3 regions of the Ruegeria sp. G10 genome follow, and region 3 is predicted to be linked to each of the others. Evidence: riboswitches for the same ligand, from Rfam matches in the RefSeq annotation. Region 3 holds a riboswitch; each other region holds the start of a gene.

Region 1 (2,197 bases), on a different contig from region 3:
GCGTGACGCGCTGGTGGGTCTGGGTTTCGACATGGACAACTATCATCAGGAAAGCTTTGGTGCCCCGATCGAGACCGAGGCCGATCAGCCTGCGCTGGATGATGTTGTCCCCGACGACGACAGCAGTGCCGAAATCGTGTTCGCCGCCTCGGGCGTGACGGCCAAAGTGGCCGAAACGGACACCGTTCTGGTCGCCGCGCGCTCGGTCGGGCTGAACATACCGTCGGGCTGTACCTTCGGGGTGTGCGGCACCTGCAAAGTCAGAAAGACCGCGGGCGAGGTGCACATGGTTCACAATGGCGGTATTTCGGAAGACGATATCGAGGCAGGTTACATTCTGGCCTGTTGTTCAAACCCCATCGGCAAGGTCGAAGTCGAGGTCTGACATGGAACGGGCGGCGCGCATTGCGGTCTGCCGCCCCTCTAACTTGGCGACAAACGACTTTGTGTTAGTGCGCTTCCTTGTCAAATCAAGTTGTTTCGTATCTTGTGGCCAGGATGGTTCCTGAACGCGAATCGCGCGCGGGATTCAAGGGAATATGGTGCGGCCCGTGCGATCAGGCCAAATCCGTGACTGCCCCCGCAACTGTAGGCGGTGAGCGACCCGAGATCGGCCACTGGGCAATCGCCTGGGAAGGATCGGGACAGCATCGACCCGCAAGTCAGGAGACCTGCCATCCGATTTGAACGAACCCGGGCGGGGTGTCCCGGAGGGAGATGACAATGTTCCAAGCGGCGGTCGCCGTCCCAGACTTTGCACTCGCCTTGCCCCCGTCCAAACCGAGGAGCCGAAACACGTGGCGTTGCAACATCCTGAGAGCGGGCCCCGCGAAGCTGGCAGACGCGGCGTCGCTGCAGCTTGGCTGACGTTCCAAAGCCGCCCTCTCGGCGTCGTCGGCAACCGATGACCCGTCCTCTGACCCCTCGCGCGACCAGTGCGCAAAGGCTACGTTGCCTGACGGAATTCAGCGTTCCGATCCTGGTTGCCGGCGCTCTGATCGTGTCGGCGCTGCTGTGGCTCATGATTTACGCGGTGATCTGATGTCGGGTGTTCTGCAACTGCGCGGCCTGACGCTGGGGTATCGCGATCTTACGTTGTTCCGCAACCTGTCGATGGACATTGAGGCCGGAACAACGCTGGCCGTCCTTGGCACGAACGGATCCGGCAAAAGCACTTTTGTGAAAATGCTGCTGGGTCTGTTGGATCCGCTTGCCGGAACGCTCAGCTGGCCGCAGGGGCGACCGTCTGAGATCGGGTATCTCGCACAGATGACTGAGTTCGATCGGCGTTTCCCCATTCGCGTACGGGATCTGGCTGCCATGGGGGCGTGGCGCGGTTTCGGGCTCCGGTCGGGGCTGGACAGCGCCGCCCGAGACCGGGTGGCCGCTGCGCTTGACGAAGCGGGCGTTCTCGATATTGCCGACCGCCCGCTGCATCAATTGTCCGGCGGACAGCTGCAGCGCGCGCTGTTTGCGCGCGTGATTGTGCAGGATGCTCCGCTTGTTCTTCTGGATGAACCCTTTGCCGCTGTTGACCAGAACACCGAGGCGCACCTGTTGTCGATCATTCGTCGATGGCGCGATGAGGGGCGCGCCGTGGTCCTGGTGGTGCATGATCTGTCCTCGGTTCTGGACCATTGCAGCCACGCCCTTCTGCTGGGCGGGCAGGAAGCGACCTATGGTCCGGTGTATGACGTCCTGACCCCCGACCGGCTGGTTGCGCAGGGTTATCTGTCGGAAAGCCAGGCTTCGTGGATGTTTCGAAGCGAACCCACGCCAGCGGAGAATGCGCATGTTTGATCTGCTCGCCGAGATGTGGGGTTTTGCATTCATGCGCCGGGCGTTCGTCGCCACAACGGTTTTGTCGGCATCCGTGGCACCGGTGGGGGCGTTTTTGGTCCTGCGCCGTCTGTCGCTTGCGGGCGAAGCCATGGCTCATGCGATTACGCCGGGCATCGTGATCGGTTTTGTGACCGCAGGATTGTCTGTCATGTCGCTGTTGGTCGGTGGCCTGATCGCCGGCGTCGGTGTTGCGCTCCTGACTGCATTTTTGGCACGTAGAACAATCCTGCGCAGCGATGCGAGCCTTGCGTCGCTCTATCTGATCGCCCTGGCCGTGGGTATCTTCATACTGTCGGCTGCAGGTTCTGCTGTGCCGCTGAAAAGCTTTTTGTTCGGTTCGATCCTTGGGATCGAC
Region 2 (2,197 bases), on a different contig from region 3:
CGGGAAGCCTGGGGCCTGAATTTCAAGCCCCGTCGCGTCCTCAAGCCGTTTGATGATATTCGGCGACAGCTCGCGCTCGCCATAGCGCGCGATCCCGTCTTCGAAAATCTTGATCATCAACGGGTTGATCTCAAGCGGCACTCCGGCGCGGTCGGCGACCTCCTGAAACAGGCCGATATCCTTTCTCACCAGATCCATGGTGAACGAAATATCGCGCGAGCCGTTCAGGATGACCTGACTTTCCGTCTCATGCACAAAGGAGGTGCCCGACGAAATCTTGATCGCCTCATAGGTGGTGCCAAGGTCCATCCCGGCGGCCTTTGCGGTCACCAAAGCCTCGGCGCAGGTGATCAGGTTGGCGGTGGCCAGATAATTGGTCAGCACTTTCAGCACCGACGCCGAGCCCAGTTCGCCCGTATGCAGGATGCGCCGCCCCATGGTCGTCAGGAAGGGCAGGATACGCTCGAACGTCGCGCGGTCGCATCCCGCGAAGATCGAGATATTGCCCGTCGCAGCCCGATGGCAGCCGCCCGAAACCGGGCAATCCACCGCAGCCCCGCCCCGCTCGATCACCATCGCGCCAAGGCGTTTGACCTCGGCTTCGTCGGTGGTCGACATCTCCATCCAGATTTTGCCGGGGGTGACCTCGGGCAGCATTTCCTGCATCACGGCATCCGAGGCGGCGGGGGATGGCAGGCAGGTGATCACCGCATCGCAATCGCGCATTAGCTGGGCCGGGCTTTCAGCGGCCTTGGCCCCTTTCGTGACAAACGCGCCCACCAGATCCGGGTTCAGATCATGCACCGTCAGATCGATTCCGTTGCGCAGCAGCGATCCCGAGAGCTTGCCCCCCACATTTCCCAACCCGATAAACCCTACTTTCATCCGCCGCATCCTCCTGTTCGCGTCTTGCGAACCATGCCAGCATGTCGGCCCAACCGGATCATGCCGCCCAGCGACCCGGACAGGTCGCTTTTTACCCGCGTGATCACGGATCAGCGTGTTGCGCTTGACAAGCGGGGCAACCCTGCCGCATGTCCCTTTCGTTGGTGTCTGCGACAGCAGATGAAAAGGGAATGCGTCAGCGGATCATCCGTCAAACGCAGCCGCCCCCGCGACCGTGACCGGAGAGGGTGCCCAAGCCACTGGCGAATGCCGGGAAGGCGGGACATCCGACAGAGGCCTCCTCTGACATCCGCAAGCCGGGAGACCTGCCAACACCCGAAGATGAAACCGGACGGGGTGTTCCGGTGTCGGGTCAAGGGACCCGCATGAAACCCCGTCCCCCACGATGAGGATTTGGGGGGATGAGAGACATGACCGAGACCGCTCCGGTCGAATTGCTGGTTTGCACCACTTGTCGTCGCGGGCTGCCCGTAGAAGATGATGCGCAACGCCCCGGCACCCTGTTGCACAAGGCTTTGGAACAGGCGGAGCTACCCGAAGGGATAACCCTGAAAGCCGTGGAATGCCTGTCGAACTGTGACGAGGGTTGTTCCATCGTCCTGCGTGGCGGACCGGATCGTTGGACCTTCGTGTACGAACACCTGAACGAAACCGACCATGTCGACGTGATCGTTGACGGCGCCACCAAGTACCTTGAGACCGAGGACGGTCTGGTCAAGTGGCGCGAACGCCCCGAACATTTCCGCAAAAACTGTGCGGCCCGCATTCCCCCGATTGGAGCCCTGAAATGAGCAATCTTGAGAAACTCCCCGTCACCGTGATCACCGGCTTTCTGGGTTCGGGCAAAACGACGCTGGTGCGGCACCTGATGCAGAACCCGCAGGGCAAGCGTCTGGCCGTTGTGGTCAACGAGTTCGGCGATGTTGGCGTCGATGGCGACATCCTGAAATCCTGCGCCATCCCCGATTGCCCAGCGGAAAACATCATGGAGCTGGCCAATGGCTGCATCTGCTGCACCGTGGCCGATGATTTCATCCCGACCATCGAGGCGCTGATGGCGCTGGAGCCGCGCCCCGATCACATCCTGATCGAAACCTCTGGCCTCGCCCTGCCCAAACCGCTGCTGAAGGCGTTCGACTGGCCTGATATCCGGTCCAAGATCACCGTCGATGGCGTGATCGCTCTGGCCGACGCCGAAGCCGTGGCCGCCGGTCGTTTCGCGCCCAATGTCGAGGCGGTGGACGCCCAGCGCTTGGCCGATGACTCGATTGACCATGAAACGCCCCTGTCC
Region 3 (2,197 bases):
AGTCCGGCGCATCCATGGCGGCGCCAACCAACGGGGCGAGATAGCTGTGGCTTTTGGCTAGACGGGCCCGGGCTGTCTGATGATCACCTGCATCCCATGCGTTCAGCGCCTGCGTGAGAACGCGATGCCGCCCAACACCGGTCACCGTGAATTGCCACAGCTTGTAAAGCGTCACAGCCAGCGCCAGCACGGACATGACGATCAGAATGGCCACAACCGGCCCTCCGAGGGCTACGATCTGGCGCAGGGCCTCAAGTGCATTCATCCTAAGAGCTCCACATCGATCCGGCTGGTCAGGTTCAACTCTGTTGCACAGATATCGCTTTCCGAGCCGCTGACAACGCAGCTGTTTGCGCCATTGATCAGGACACGACCGATCGAGGTGCAATCGAGATCAGGCAGGCTGAACTGACGCACCCGCGGTCGGTCGCGCGGCAGGTCGCGAAAGTCAAACAGCGACAGCGTGACCACGCCGCCGGACTTGTCGAAAATGACGGTTTCGAACGCAGCTTTCTCGATTTCGCTTTCGGTTTGATTGTGCACAACAAAGGTCAGACGGCAGGCGCCGTTCACCTCCTGCACCGTATTCAACTCGAGCGATAAGGGCGCGGCGCGCTCATCAGCAGCTTGCGCAAGGGTCGGAACGGGTGACGCGATGGCGATGGCTGCGGCCAGAGCGAGGCGGGAAAAGGGCATGGGCTGGCTCCTGATTGGATGGAAACCCTGTCCTGCGCATCATGCAGGGGTTGATCCCTCTTATCCAATCCAGCTGGGACACGAAAGGGCGGGCAAGGGGATTGTGCGCGTTCGACCGCTCACGCCCGGTAACTTTCATATTGACCCATCCATTGTTCTAAGGCACTGAGTCCTGCGATGGTTCCCAAGGCTATGGCCGCGGGATGAAAAGGGAATACGGTGCGGCCCGCTTCGGTCAAACCCGTAACTGCCCCCGCAACTGTAAGCGGCGAGCAAAGCCAAGCAACCACTGGCCTTTTCGGCCGGGAAGGATGGCCAAGCCGAGACCCGCGAGTCAGGAGACCTGCCATCAGATGTTCAACCAACCCGGGACGGGGCGTCCTGGAAGGAGGCTTTGATGGCACGTCTGACACGTGTTGACATATTTGGCACCTTCCCGATGCATCTGGGCAGAGGCAGAGGGCGCGTGTGTGAAGACTCCTGATCATTTTGTGCTGATCTGCGCCACCTGTTCCGGCGCGCAGACCTTGTCGGCAATACAAGAGTCCCTTGCACCCCGCTTGCCCGAGGGCTTTGCGATCCGCGGCGTTGATTGCATGGCCGGGTGTGCGCACCCGACGACTGTGGGCTTTCAGGCTGTAGGCAAGGCGCAATATCTGTTTGGTGATATCCAGACCCCGGCCGAGATTGACGCATTGGCCGAGTTTGCCCTTCAGTACCAACAAAGCGCGAATGGCTGGACCAAAGCGACCGAGCGGCCCGGTGCACTATCCGCTAAGACCCTATCGCGGATGCCGCCGATTGGTCAGCAGGTACCGCTATGACACCCCAGCCGTTCCTTGTTGCCTCGAACCTCGAATACTATGCGCTAAATGGCGATGTGCTGCTGCAGAATGTCAGTTTTGAGCTGACCGAAGGCTCGATTCTGGCGATTGCTGGCCCGAACGGCGCGGGTAAAACCACCTTGCTCAATCTGCTTTGCGGTGCCGAAGGGCTGTCTCTGGGCGATGTTCTGATCAATGGGCGAAGCCTCAAGCAGTTCTCAGCCAACGAACGCGCGCGTGTTATCGCCGTGGTCGGCCAGCAAGAGATGCCAGATGGGCGTTTGTCGCTTCGCGATTACGTGGCTCTGGGCCAGATACCGATCCTTGCCGACCGCTCGGCACGTGCGCACCAGCAAGAGCTGGACCGGATTCTGAATCTGACTGGCCTCGCGCCTCTTGCGCAAAAGCGGATGGCGCAGCTTTCCGGTGGTGAGCGACAGCGGGCTCACATCGCGCGCGCGCTGGCCCAGAACCCGTCGCTTCTGTTTCTGGACGAGCCGACGAACCATCTGGACCCCGATGCGAAAGGGCGCATGCTGTCTCTGGTTGCGGATCTGGGGATTACGGTGGTCATGATCGTGCATGATCTGGTCATGATCCCCGAATTCGCGACCCATGTCGCGTTGATGAAATCCACGCGGCTGACGGGCTTTGGCCCGGTTGATGAGGTGCTAACC

The links. Region 3 has a riboswitch for cobalamin ahead of ACR0KM_RS04550 (DUF1636 family protein). Riboswitches for the same ligand answer to the same signal wherever they lie in the genome.
Region 1: another riboswitch for cobalamin. It lies ahead of ACR0KM_RS15150 (metal ABC transporter ATP-binding protein); the one in region 3 lies ahead of ACR0KM_RS04550 (DUF1636 family protein).
Region 2: another riboswitch for cobalamin. It lies ahead of ACR0KM_RS00985 (DUF1636 family protein); the one in region 3 lies ahead of ACR0KM_RS04550 (DUF1636 family protein).

What each region holds. Positions count from the first base shown of each region.
Region 1 covers NZ_JBQFOQ010000009.1:5,369-7,565, reverse strand. The annotation lists gene ACR0KM_RS15155 (FAD-binding oxidoreductase) at 1-385, shown strand, start outside; cobalamin riboswitch at 483-693, shown strand; gene ACR0KM_RS15150 (metal ABC transporter ATP-binding protein) at 1,015-1,800, shown strand; gene ACR0KM_RS15145 (metal ABC transporter permease) at 1,793-2,197, shown strand, end outside.
Region 2 covers NZ_JBQFOQ010000001.1:205,873-208,069, forward strand. The annotation lists gene ACR0KM_RS00980 (NAD(P)-dependent oxidoreductase) at 1-1,065, opposite strand, end outside; cobalamin riboswitch at 1,031-1,233, shown strand; gene ACR0KM_RS00985 (DUF1636 family protein) at 1,317-1,697, shown strand; gene cobW (cobalamin biosynthesis protein CobW) at 1,694-2,197, shown strand, end outside.
Region 3 covers NZ_JBQFOQ010000002.1:169,049-171,245, reverse strand. The annotation lists gene ACR0KM_RS04560 (MotA/TolQ/ExbB proton channel family protein) at 1-265, opposite strand, end outside; gene ACR0KM_RS04555 (hypothetical protein) at 262-696, opposite strand; cobalamin riboswitch at 858-1,061, shown strand; gene ACR0KM_RS04550 (DUF1636 family protein) at 1,167-1,520, shown strand; gene ACR0KM_RS04545 (ABC transporter ATP-binding protein) at 1,517-2,197, shown strand, end outside.